DNA from 2 places in the Vibrio sp. ABH4_348 genome. Region 2 is predicted to be linked to the other one. Evidence: predicted binding sites of a transcription regulator. Region 2 holds the regulator's gene; the other holds the start of a gene.
What was found. The regulator PurR, encoded in region 2, represses purine synthesis genes. The targets are predictions, from matches to a motif close to TNANGNAAACGTTTNCNTNA.
Positions count from the first base shown of each region.

Region 1: the regulator PurR is predicted to act here: its motif matches at 2,499-2,518, upstream of ACXAFJ_RS17565 (NCS2 family permease).

Region 1 covers NZ_JBSWVW010000002.1:817,762-823,847, forward strand. The annotation lists gene ACXAFJ_RS17555 (helix-turn-helix domain-containing protein) at 1-347, opposite strand, end outside; gene ACXAFJ_RS17560 (S1 family peptidase) at 480-2,228, opposite strand; gene ACXAFJ_RS17565 (NCS2 family permease) at 2,755-4,125, shown strand; gene ACXAFJ_RS17570 (DMT family transporter) at 4,203-5,078, opposite strand; gene ACXAFJ_RS17575 (ABC transporter ATP-binding protein) at 5,098-5,865, opposite strand; gene ACXAFJ_RS17580 (FecCD family ABC transporter permease) at 5,865-6,086, opposite strand, start outside.
Region 2 covers NZ_JBSWVW010000001.1:909,475-915,560, forward strand. The annotation lists gene ACXAFJ_RS04200 (TVP38/TMEM64 family protein) at 1-482, opposite strand, end outside; gene ACXAFJ_RS04205 (TfoX/Sxy family DNA transformation protein) at 678-1,268, opposite strand; cyclic di-GMP riboswitch class I at 1,373-1,488, opposite strand; gene purR (HTH-type transcriptional repressor PurR) at 1,678-2,682, opposite strand; gene elyC (envelope biogenesis factor ElyC) at 2,922-3,725, opposite strand; gene cmoM (tRNA uridine 5-oxyacetic acid(34) methyltransferase CmoM) at 3,838-4,626, shown strand; gene mukF (chromosome partition protein MukF) at 4,660-5,997, shown strand; gene mukE (chromosome partition protein MukE) at 5,978-6,086, shown strand, end outside.

The DNA.
Region 1 (6,086 bases), on a different contig from region 2:
TCTTTACTGAAAATGACACAAGCAGATTCCATTTCATTAACAAAGCTAATATCCCATTGAGGGCCAGAAGCTTGTAACAACTTAGATGAGATATCTTTGTCTCCTAGAAACCGACCTTCAGTATGTGGATTAACCATCATAGCAAAGGGCATCGCAGCTTCAGGTGCGGCGCCATCAATACGACAACCGTTACTGACCTTTTCTCGAAGTAGTTGAAGCCCACCAAATAGGTACTCAGAGTAACTAAAATCGATCTTACCCGGGGTGATTTGTGTGTACGATCGCTGCCTATGGGCCGACTGCCTTGTATAGGCCAGCGCATCATCTGACGATATATGATTTATCATTGGAGTGACAAGAAATATGTTTGACCTAAAAAGGACTCATTCTATCAATAATTGATATATTTATCAGTAGTGGCTAGATCCAGAAATCAATTAAACACAATTACTTAAATGCAACTAAGTATGCGCGTTGTTTCATTTGCCTGTTGAATCGTTGAAGTGATTTTTGATTTGCTTACGATTCCGTAAGCTAGCGATAACCGAAAAAAAGGCAAACCATAAGATAGATGTACTGCCGCCGCTTTCGCTGTAAGTCCTTTCGGACAGATTGCTTTGAGAAGGGGTAGATACATAGATAACGGAAGGGCGACTTATCCAGTTTCTCACCGAATCGAGCGTGATATTTTTAACCCTAATTACGTTTTTTTCATTCTCATTTTCATGATATCTAAAGTAAACGAGGGTGACCGTGTTTTTGGGCTCGGTCATATTAATTGTGATATTCATAGGCTTGGGTATCGAGGCTGAGCCGGTTTCACTGAGGTTGTATATTCGTCTTCCATTCAAATAGAACGAGAGTTGCCCACTATCTGGCCTCATAAACACTTGTGAATCAAAATGGAGCTGACCACTTGGTAAATCAGGAAACATTAAATACGCTTTTTCCCCATGTTTAGGCTCGGCTGAGTAAACACCGGTACCAAACGTTTTCCAGTCGCGTTTGACGTAAGTTTGGTTGTTATTTGCACTAGTGTGCTGAGACATCGACATCGTGTCTCCGTAGTCCGTCAAGCCATAAGAATTGAAAGTCGTGGTAAGTATTGGTGTCTCTCTGTGATCTGTGGTGACAACCAGAACTTGCTGGTTATTGAAAATCGTGCGGCTCTCTGGAATTTCAATCTCAATTTGGATTGTGCAATGCTCTCCTTTTTCGAGAGTGAGGCCCGCATAGCAGGATTGGTTAGCGACTCTTAACCCGGCAGTGCCGGCTTCGATATTCAATATCTTGATATTGTTTTGATGGTGATTGGTATAAGTAAGAGTACGCAAGTGTTTAGATTTGGCGGTTTTGAATCCAAGATGGACGTATTGAGGATAACTAATCCGATTCATCTGATTGTCGATCCAAGGCTTAAGCGCCGCGATGTTGGCGTAAACACCATATTGTTTTGGCATGGCGCAGCCATCACCCCAACTAACTACCCCTATCTGCGTTATTTTTCCTTCAACTAGCTTGAGTAATGGCCCACCGCTGTCGCCTTGGCAAGCATCTTTACCACCGTCTGCGTATCCAGCACAAATCTCAGTTTCACTAACAAAACGGTAGTTGTCATTGGTTAAGCCAGTAGAGTTGTTGCAAACGCTACGCTCTACCAAGGGAACATCTACTTCCTGCAGTTGGTATGGGAACTCTTGCCATTCTGGTCTTACATCTGTATCGCCCCAACCTATGACTGTGGCGTATTCGTTTGCAGTAATTGGCTCACGTTCAACTAGCGGGATTTTTGCGATTACCTGCTCGCTGACAGGCTCTGATAGTTCGAGGACGGCCACATCTTTGTTGTAAATTCTGGGGTTTCCGTAATCTTGGTGAATGTAGATATTGGTTATACCGCGTTTTTCGCCACTGGTTTCCCATTCACTGAGATCGTATAGACCAATATTGGCTTCTAGAAATTCCGGATTTTTATCATCGACACAATGTGCCGCTGTCAGCAGATATTTCTCATCGATCAAGGTTGCAGCGCAGCTTGGGCCGTCGAACAGCACGTCTTTAATGGCGGCCATGTAATGGTAGGAATTTGAAAGCGCTGTTTTACCTCCGATTATTCGTGGGGAGTAGCCATCTTGAGAGCTTGCGCTATGACTGTTTGCAAGGTTCGGTAATAGAAAGAAAAAAACCACCAAGGACAGCTTTTTCAATTTAGTTCTACTGTACTCCATACAAATAACACCACCCTAATGTTAATAATTTGTAAATCTCAACATGTGACTATCTTAAGGAATATGCAGATTCCGAATGATGTACCGTTTGTGGTTTGGGGTGCGAGTGAAATCAAATTTTATATGCAACAAATGGAATTTGCTCACCGACTTTTCACTAACTTTGTCGGCTGTTTTCGTGAAATTGCCAAATAAAAAGCTATCCATTCTGGTACGTGTTGGGTGTTGTTCTGACAGATTCGCATTTTAACTTGATAAAAATCATGGAATGCTGGCAAACGTTTGCTTTTTTCTGCGTATCTTAGGTAAAGCCGTTGAGTTTTGAATGAAGGGACGTACAATGCCGCGCAAACGATTAAGTGCTGAATAATTCTAATCAATTAGACTTAGTTCTTGTGCCATGGAGCTCCACTTTGTGGTTGTGGTTAACTACCAATACTCGTGCACCGCTAGAGCGATCAGCATTTGGTTTCGATTTATTTCACTTTCTACGTATCTTTACAAATTTATCATCAAAGGTTTCTTCGTGAGTGTCGACACTGCTGTAAAACCCCAAAATCACTCGAGTATTCTCGAATCTAGATTTAAAATTTCAGAGCGTAAAACCACCGTAAGTACAGAGCTTTATGCCGGTTTTATTACCTTCTTAGCCATGAGTTACATTCTGGCGGTCAACCCTGCCATTTTGGGTGGCATTCCAGGTATGGATAAGGGTGCCATCTTTACTGCCACCGCATTAGCAGCTGCAGCGGCAACCTTGATCATGGGCATTTGGGGCAATTACCCTGTGATGCTTGCTCCGGGCATGAGTATGAACGGCTTTTTCAAAGGTATGCTGCTCAGTGGTTCCGTCGCGTTGGTATGGAACGAGGCATTGTTTGGTATCTTTTTATCAGGCGTGCTGTATTTGTTGCTTTCACTGACCAATATCCGTAAGTCTCTGATTGAATCGATTCCAGAAGATCTCAAGAACGCCATTACCGTGTCTCTTGGGTTATTCATAGCGTTTTTGGGATTAAAAAACGCTGGCATTATTGTTGATAACAAGTTTGTGTTGGTCGGCATGGGCAATATCGCTGATCCGCAAGTCATTATTGCTTATATCAGTATCTTCATTGCTCTTGGTTGTATGATTCGCGATATCAAGTTAGCGACCTTTATTTCATTCCTGTCAGCTATTGTGTTAACGGTTGCGGCAGACGCAGTATTCGGCACCAGCAACGCACCATTGCCAGAGCAGTTTGTTTCTACACCACCGAGTATGGCAGGGACATTTGGCGCTATTTTCGACTTATCAGGCTTAACGGCTGAGAAAATGTTCGACTTACTATTTATTGTGGTGATCTTCCTAATCGTCGACTTTTTCGACGGTATGAGCACCATAGTTGGTGTAGGACGTGATGCCGGTATTATCGATAGAGATGGCAAGGTGCCTAATGCACGCTCAGCACTCGTTGCAGATGCTGGTGGCACAGTTATTGGTTCCGTGTTGGGCACAACTTCGATTACTGCGTTCTCTGAGTCTGGCATTGCCTCGTCTCAAGGTGCTAAAACGGGTCTAGCCGCTGTTGTAGTTGCCGGTTTGTTCCTAGTCTCTTTGTTCTTATATCCTCTGTTTTCCATTTTCTCGGCAGCGATGGTGGCGCCAGCCATGGTGGTTGTGGGCATTTATATGATTGGCCGTCTTGGTCAAATCCAGTGGGATAGAAAAGAATCACGCATTGCGGCGTTCTTCACCATTATGTTTACTGTCTTGAGCTTCTCGCCAGCAAACGGTATGGCGATGGGCTTTATCAGCTACGCGTTTTCAATGGTAGTAGCGGGTAAAGGTAAAGAGGTACATCCAATTATTTACCTTCTTGGTGCGATTTTCCTAAGCTATTTGATTTTGCTCTAGTCTGAAATCGAATCAACCAAAAAAAGCAAAGCCCAAACGTTTGTTCGGGCTTTTTAACTTGGAATTCAGAGTCGCAATTAAGAATTGGCTGATTGCTCTTTAGGGAGTGACGATGGCTTTGCTTGTCCTTTCCACGACAACGCAATACAAGCAACAACAATCACTGCACCGCCTAGTAACGTGACCCAATCGGGCAGCTCGTGCCAAAAAATGACACCCCATAAGATATTAAATGCCAAGCCAATATAGCGCGTGACCGCGACCACGGCCGCATTTTCGTGAGTAAAAGCCTTGGTTAAGAAAATCTGTCCGACTAAAGAAACAACGCCAATACCCACTAAACATACCCATTCGATTTGTTGTGGAATGACAAAATCATCCTTCATTAAATACGCCGATACCAACATTGCGATAAACAGAAAATAGAAAACAATTTCATAGGTATGGTGCTTTTTACTAAGGTGGCGGATGGTAATAGAAGCGGCAGCGGCAAAGAATGCGCTTGCTACACCAGCAAGGGCATATAGGTTAAACGAGTCGTAACTGAATGGATTGACGACTAAGGTCACTCCGCCTAACACCACAGGAAGCAGTAACATCGCTTTTTTGGGGAGTTTTTCCCCTAACACCAAACTAGAAAGTATCAGCACAAAGAAGGGTGATAGATACACCAAAATGGCTGCGTCGGCTAAAGGAATATGGGCGATGGTATACACAAATGCCAACAAATAGGCTGATCCAAATAGCCCACGTACAACCAGCAGTGGAATCCCTTTGGTTGAGAAGCGAACATTCCCGTGCCACATCAAAGCCAAAATAAGTACACTACCAATCGCACTTCTGAAAAAGACGATCTCCGCACTGGGTATCGTCAGACTGGCCGCCTTGATTAGTGCGTTCATCACACTAAAAATAAAGGCCGAAAAAATGGCAAGTGCCACTCCATTATTCATAGTTTACTACCTGTTGTTGTCACTCACTGGAAAGTGCTCTGACTGGGGTAACATGGGTGTGTCCGTGAATACAGCACCCTACGTCTACATGGACTTGATAGATCTTCGATAGTTTTTCAGAGTCCAGAACTTCATCAGGGTGTCCGCTGTACTGAATCATTCCTTCATCTAAAAGCAATAAGTGCTCGCAGTAGCGCGCCGCAAGCGATAGGTCGTGCAATACCGCAATAGTAATGGTGCCGTGTTGTTTGGTGTATTGGCGGGCGAGTTCAAGGACTTCAACTTGGTGTTTTAAATCCAGCGCACTGGTGGGCTCATCCAATAAAAGCACTTTGGGTTTGGATACCAGTGCTTGTGCTAAAGAAACCAGCTGTTGCTGACCGCCACTGAGTTGCGAAAATTGACGAGTAGCGAGGTGCATCAATCCCAACTCTGTAAGAATTGAGATCGCTTTTTGCTCTTGTTCAGCGCTGATATTCCAGCTGAGTTGATGGACCAAACCCAGCAACACAAACTCAATCACCTTCAATTGGCTCGATGATTTGTTTAACTGACAAAGATAGGAAAAATCTTTGGTGGGAATGATTAAACCGTCTTCTCCTTCACTGATTACTTCACCTTGGCAAGGCAATATGCCCATGATGGATTTAAGCAGCGTGGTTTTTCCGGCTCCGTTTGGGCCTAATATTGCGGAAAACTCGCCACCAACAAAACGCGCCTCCACATTGCTAAGAATGGTTTTACCGCGAAGGCTAACCGCTAAATTTTTTATTGTGAGGGATTTCATCAGTTAAACCTGCGGCTTACGAGTAAATACAAAAGAAACGGTACGCCAACCAATGAGGTCACTATACCAATTGGAATAATGGTGCCCGGAATAATCAGTTTGGCGACGAGTGAGGACGCACACAGTAACAAAGCCCCCATTAAGCCAGCCAAAGGCAAATAAAAGCGTTGATCTTCCCCGACTAACATTCTGGCAAAGTGAGGAGCAACTAAGCCGATGAA
Region 2 (6,086 bases):
TTAGATGTCTTAATTGGCGTTAATCCCATCAGCAAGTTAATCGCGAAAAACGGAAAGACAGGAATAAGACGCAATGAAAACAGGTAAAAGCTACCATCTTTTTCGATACCTTGATTAATGGTTTCCAGCTTAGAGCCGAAGCGATTTTGCACCCAATCGCGCAGTAGATAACGACTGCTCCAAAACGCAATCGTTGCGCCAATGGTACTGGCAAAAGAAACCAAAACAAGACTAGAGGTAAAGCCAAAAAGAGCCGCGCCTAATAATGTGACAACTGCTGCTCCAGGAATCGAAAGCGCTGTAATTAAAATGTAGACGGTGAAGTAGATAGCCGCAGACTGCCAGAAGTTGTTCTGGATGGTTTGGCTAAAATCCTGATGGTATTGCTTGGCATTTTCCAACGTAAACAAATGGCCAAACTGTGTTGATAACACGACAATGGCAATGACTAGCAATAAAGCGACGATCAGTTTTTTATTCATAGTTCTCTCAAACAACTTACATAACACACGCTGGCTTGAACTTACTTTACAAGTAGCTCTTATCTAACCATAAAATAAGACCGAAAATCCTCAAGAAAAATTCTGTTTAATTTTCATAGTTTCACTCTATTTGCCGTGAAAACAAAAAGACCACCGATTGGTGGTCTTCAACAAAGAATACTTAAGTCATGGGACTTAGTTGACTTGATGACTGAGTTCGTCGCGTCGTTCTTGCGGTATAACAGACCAGTGTTGCCCCAATATGGCACCTTCTAGGGCCCACAGCAGTTCGACACTGACCTCCGAGGAGTGAGTCTCTTGAATTGAGCGAAACGCCTCTACAGACCCAGCGTTTTCGAGCTGTTCTACCGTTTCAATTCCCGCTTTTTTCAGCATTCTTTCAGTCGCTAAACGCAAATTAGGGAGGTCTTTAAGACGGTTTGGTTTGGCTTGTTTCTGCTCTTGCTTTTCCTGGCGGGCTGATTCCAATGCCTCTTTAGCGACAACCAGCAGTTGCTCTTCAGAATCAAGCCATTGCTGAGGGACTGCAAAGTACTTAGTGACCACAGGGAATCCACGTTTTTTGTACACGTACGGTTCCAGATCAAGTTGTTTAAATTGCTTGGTAGTTGAATTATCTGCTCGAATATGGAGTTTATTGTTAACGACAAGTGCAAACATAACTTCGTTTACAAAAATGCCAAATCCACCGAACATTGAACGAGACTTAACAGTTCCAAACTGTTCGAATAGTCTCATTGAGTCTTTGAGTATTGGTTTATCCATGCTGTAGTTTCTCGGTTCTAGCTATGCCACCAATCAGGTCCGAGAGATTAGCAAATCGATGCAAAATGAATGTCAACTGGATGTAAACAATCTGCATTTTTACCATCGGCAACCCCGCTACCTTTCTATGTTGAAGACACATACTGCAGTCATACTTCTTCACAGATTCAGGCCGGAAGCTTTGCGTCCCATCCTTTCGAATGGTTTGCCCTGTGCGTGGCGGAAATCAGTGATTAAAGGATAAAATAAAATTTTGGGTAATTATCACACTACCGTGATGCATTTGTGATTGCAGTCACAATATATTTTATGCTCATCAGTCGGTCTTGCTATTAATGCCTGTCTGTCTCTCACTTTGTGCATAAAATTGCCTAAAAACTCGCACTTTTACACTTGTATGCTAAGGCGCCTATTTCAAGCGTTTAACGGTGTCACGAACCACAATTTCAGGTTGCATTTCGAAGACTCGTTTTTCATGAGCGCGATCTTTGATGCGTTCCAATAAGATTTCAAATGCATTTTTACCCACACGACGTTTGGGTTGGTGTATGGTGGTCAAAGGCGGTGAAAAGTACTCGGCCAGTTCGATATTGTCGTAACCAATCACAGAAATATCGTCTGGGACCTTCACGCCTTTTTGTTGCAGGCGGCTCATCAAGCCAAGTGCCATAGTGTCATTGAAGCAAAAAATTGCGGTTGGCTTTTTATCCATGGCAATAATTTTGTCGGCTGCTAATACGGCAGTATCACATTCGAAATTGCCTTCCAAAATCCAATCATCTTCAACAGTCAAATTGGCTTCATTCATTGCGCGTTTAAAACCGGCAATACGTTCTTTACACGCTGCGGTTTCAAAATAGCCACTTAAACACGCAATGTCCTTATGGCCACTGTCGATGAGATATTTTGTCGCTAGATAGCCGCCTTCTTCTGAATTATCTATGATTTTGTCCGCATGTGAACTTTCTGGTCCCCAATCCATCACCACCTTCGGGATGTCTGATTGGCGATCTAACATTTCAGATAGTTCCTGAGTTAAATCAGAACACATGACTAACATGCCATCCACGCGTTTTTCAGCGAGCATACGGATGTAATCACGTTGTTTTTCATAGATACGGCCGGTGTTACACAAAATCAGAGTGTAACCTTGGCGATAACAATAACTTTCTACTCCGTCGATGACTTCTGAGAAAAATGGGTTAGTCGACTGTGTGACTAGCATGCCGATAGTACGTGTAGAATTGCATTTCAGACTGCGTGCAACTGCACTCGGCGCGTAGTTGAGTTCTTTAACGGCTTCCATCACCTTCTCTTGGGTCGCGTCCGCGACAAAACGAGTCTTGTTGATTACGTGTGACACAGTGGTCGTTGAAACGCCGGCTAAACGAGCCACGTCTTTGATGGTAGCCATAGGTTGGTCCTGTTGTGTTATGCCTTTACTCTAATAATACACCGATCGCAGCAGAGTGAATGCGATTGCAATGGGTGTTAAAGGTCTTAATGAAACAAGAAAACCGCTGTTTTCAGCGGTTTTCTCGAATTTAGCGTCAATTATTCGCAATTTTGAACGATTTTAGACATTAATCGAAACGCTGGCAATAGATTGCACGGGTGAAGTAATGCACTTTATAAATGCAATCGTTTGGCTTTTTAAACTTTGGATTCCGATGCTTCAATCACCACTTCTTCGTAGCTTGATGCCCAGTTTCGCAGTTGCTGCCAGATTCGACCCAATGTTTCGTGCCAGTATCTTTCTGTCTGCTCTAAATACTTACCTTTTGGGGTGTACTTTTCCCATGGCGCATCGATATTCTTTTGTGCCAGAAAATTGGTTGGCGCCGCATACGGGTCAAGACCAGCCGAGTTGAATTCGAGCAGGGCACGTTTCATGTGACTTGCCGACGTTACCACCACTAAACGCTTTTGCAAGACAAATGCAGCAGCTTGGCGGGCTTCTTCCCAGGTATCTTTGGCTGTCTCGAGTAAGATAATGTCGGATTTTGATACGCCAAGTGCCAGTGCAACTTTGGCCATCATTCGTGCATTACTTACTTCAGAGCCTGCCGCATAACCAGACAAGATTAGTTTTGCACCGGGGTACATGCGCAGAATTCGTATGCCTTCTGTTAGTCGCATCAAACCAGTTCGACTGAGCTCAGAAGTGGGGGGGATGTCGTCGTCGACCACATGGCCACTCCCTAATACCATCACAAAATCGATCGGTTCATCAACGGGAAAAAACGCCGAATACTGTCTTTCGAGCGGCATAAGAAGTCGAGATGAAACGGGTTGGAATGCGATAAGAAAAATACCGACAAAAGATAACAATACCACCATACAGCCCGTTTTCTGGCGAGTGGTGAACATGATTAACATCAGCCCGAAAAAACCAATGATAAGCATGGCCGGTAACGGCATAAGTAATGCTGACACTACTTTTTTCAGCTCAAACATAATCAATTAGCCCGAAAAAACATCAATTGAATGTAAAAAAAGTCGAAGGCGCTTTATTCCTGAAGCGCTTATGACAGAATAGCGGAATCCGAACCATGATAGCGCAGCACCTGTGACAGAAGACCGCAATTTCGACGACATTGCCCACAAATTTGCAAAAAACATCTACGGGTCTGACAAAGGTGAGATTCGGCAAGTGGTTGTTTGGCAAGATATTAGCCGAGTTCTCGATACATTAAAAGCGTCAACATCAAGCTTGAACGTACTAGATGCAGGCGGTGGCTTGGCTCAAGTGTCTCAGAAAATCGCTACACTAGGCCATCAAATTACACTGTGTGATCTTTCTTCTGAAATGCTTAAGTTGGCGGAAGCGGAGATTGCAAAAAATGGGTTGAGTGATCAGTATCGGCTAATTCATTCTGCTATCCAAACTTTGTCAGACAAGGTAACTGAGCGATATGACTTAGTCTTGTTTCACGCCGTCATGGAGTGGTTGGAAGACCCCAAATCCGTGTTGGAACAAGTACTCGATTACGTTAAACCGGGCGGGTTTGCATCAGTGATGTTCTACAACCAACATGGATTGGTTTATAAAAATGTGGTGTGTGGCAATATTCCGCATGTTTTGCAAGGAATGCCACACAGAAAGCGCTTTAAGTTACAGCCTAAACAAGGCCTTTGGCCAGAAGATGTATATAAATGGGTTGAAGCAACGGGTTGTGAAATTATTGAGAAAACCGGTATTCGCTGTTTCAGCGATTACATTGGCAACCAAGAATACATGGGCGATTATAGTCCAGAGCAAGTCTTGGAACTAGAGACCAACTTCTGCCGTCAAGAACCCTATCGTTCAATGGGGCGATACATTCACGTGACAGCAAGAAAACCCTTACACACTTAACGTCTTTGAAGTGTGCAAAAGCTAGGTAACAACATGAGTGAACAAACAACTGCGCTCATGGAGCAATCCTTAGACGAGTTAGTCGGTTGGGTAAAACAGCACGACTTTTCTCTCAACCTCTCCACAGAAAGACTGGCATTTGTCATTGCGCTTTCTGTCTTAAGCCAAGAACGATATGACGAAGAGCTTGGAGAAGGTGAGCTTCATGATGCGTTTGCCATTGTCAGCGACTTATTCCCTGACACTGGTAGTACGTCAGCCTTTCGGGCAAACAATGCGATTAATGATTTGGTTCAACAACGTTTGTTGAGCCGGTTTACCAGCGAAGTCACCGATGGGGCGAGTATTTATCGACTATCTCCTTTGGCAGTTGGTATCAGTGACTATTACGTGCGACATCGCGAGTTTTCAAAGCTAAAGTTGTCGATTCAGCTGTCAGTGGTGGCAGACGAAATGGCCAAAGTGGTGTCCGCTGCCAAAAAAGGTGGTGATCTCAGCTTCTGGAAAAACAAAGTCTACGGCGTGCTGCGTTACTCGGTCGGTGAAATATTTGATCAAATTGACCTAAACCAGCGAGTTATGGATGAACAACAGCAATCCGTTAAACAAGAAATCGCTGAACTGCTGAATAAAGATTGGCGTGAGGCAATCAATAATTGTGAAAAGCTGCTGACAGAAACCTCTTCGACACTTCGCGAATTGCAAGACACGTTGCAAGCGGCGGGTAATGAAATGCAAACCCAAATACTCGATATCCAAGAGCAGGTTCAAGATCGCGAAGAATTGGACTTTATTGGTGAGACCTTATTTGGTTTGCAAATGAAGCTGGATCGCATCATTAACTGGGGCCAGCAAGCGATAGATTTGTGGATCGGCTATGACCGACATGTTCACAAGTTCATTCGTACCGCCATTGATATGGACAAGAATCGCGCATTTAGTAGTCGCTTACGACAGTCGCTAAAGGACTATTTCGATGCGCCCTGGTTACTTACCTTTGCCGATGCTGAGAAATTGGCCGATCTAAGAGATGAAACATTGGTACTGCGCAATGATGAAGTCACCGGATTTGCACCGGCGGAAGTTGAGTATCAAGAGATCGAAAAAGTGAACGACGAGCTTTCCAGTCGAATTGGTCATTTATTGAAAGCGCATAAAGAGCAAAATATGCCAATCGATCTCAGTGAAGTGTTGCGAGATTATTTGGCTACTCACCCTTATGCTCTCCATTTTGATTTAGCACGCATCCTAGTCGACCAAGCGGTTCGATTAGGCTATTCAGAGTCCGATTATGCCGCCATTCAACCCGATTGGCAGGCAATCAACGAATTTGGTGCCAAGGTACAAGCAAATGTCATCAACAGATATTAACGAATACATGCCAGAGAACTTGGCAAAGGCGATCGCCAACCCACTGTTTCCGGCGCTCGACAGCATGCTGAGATCAGGTAGACACATCT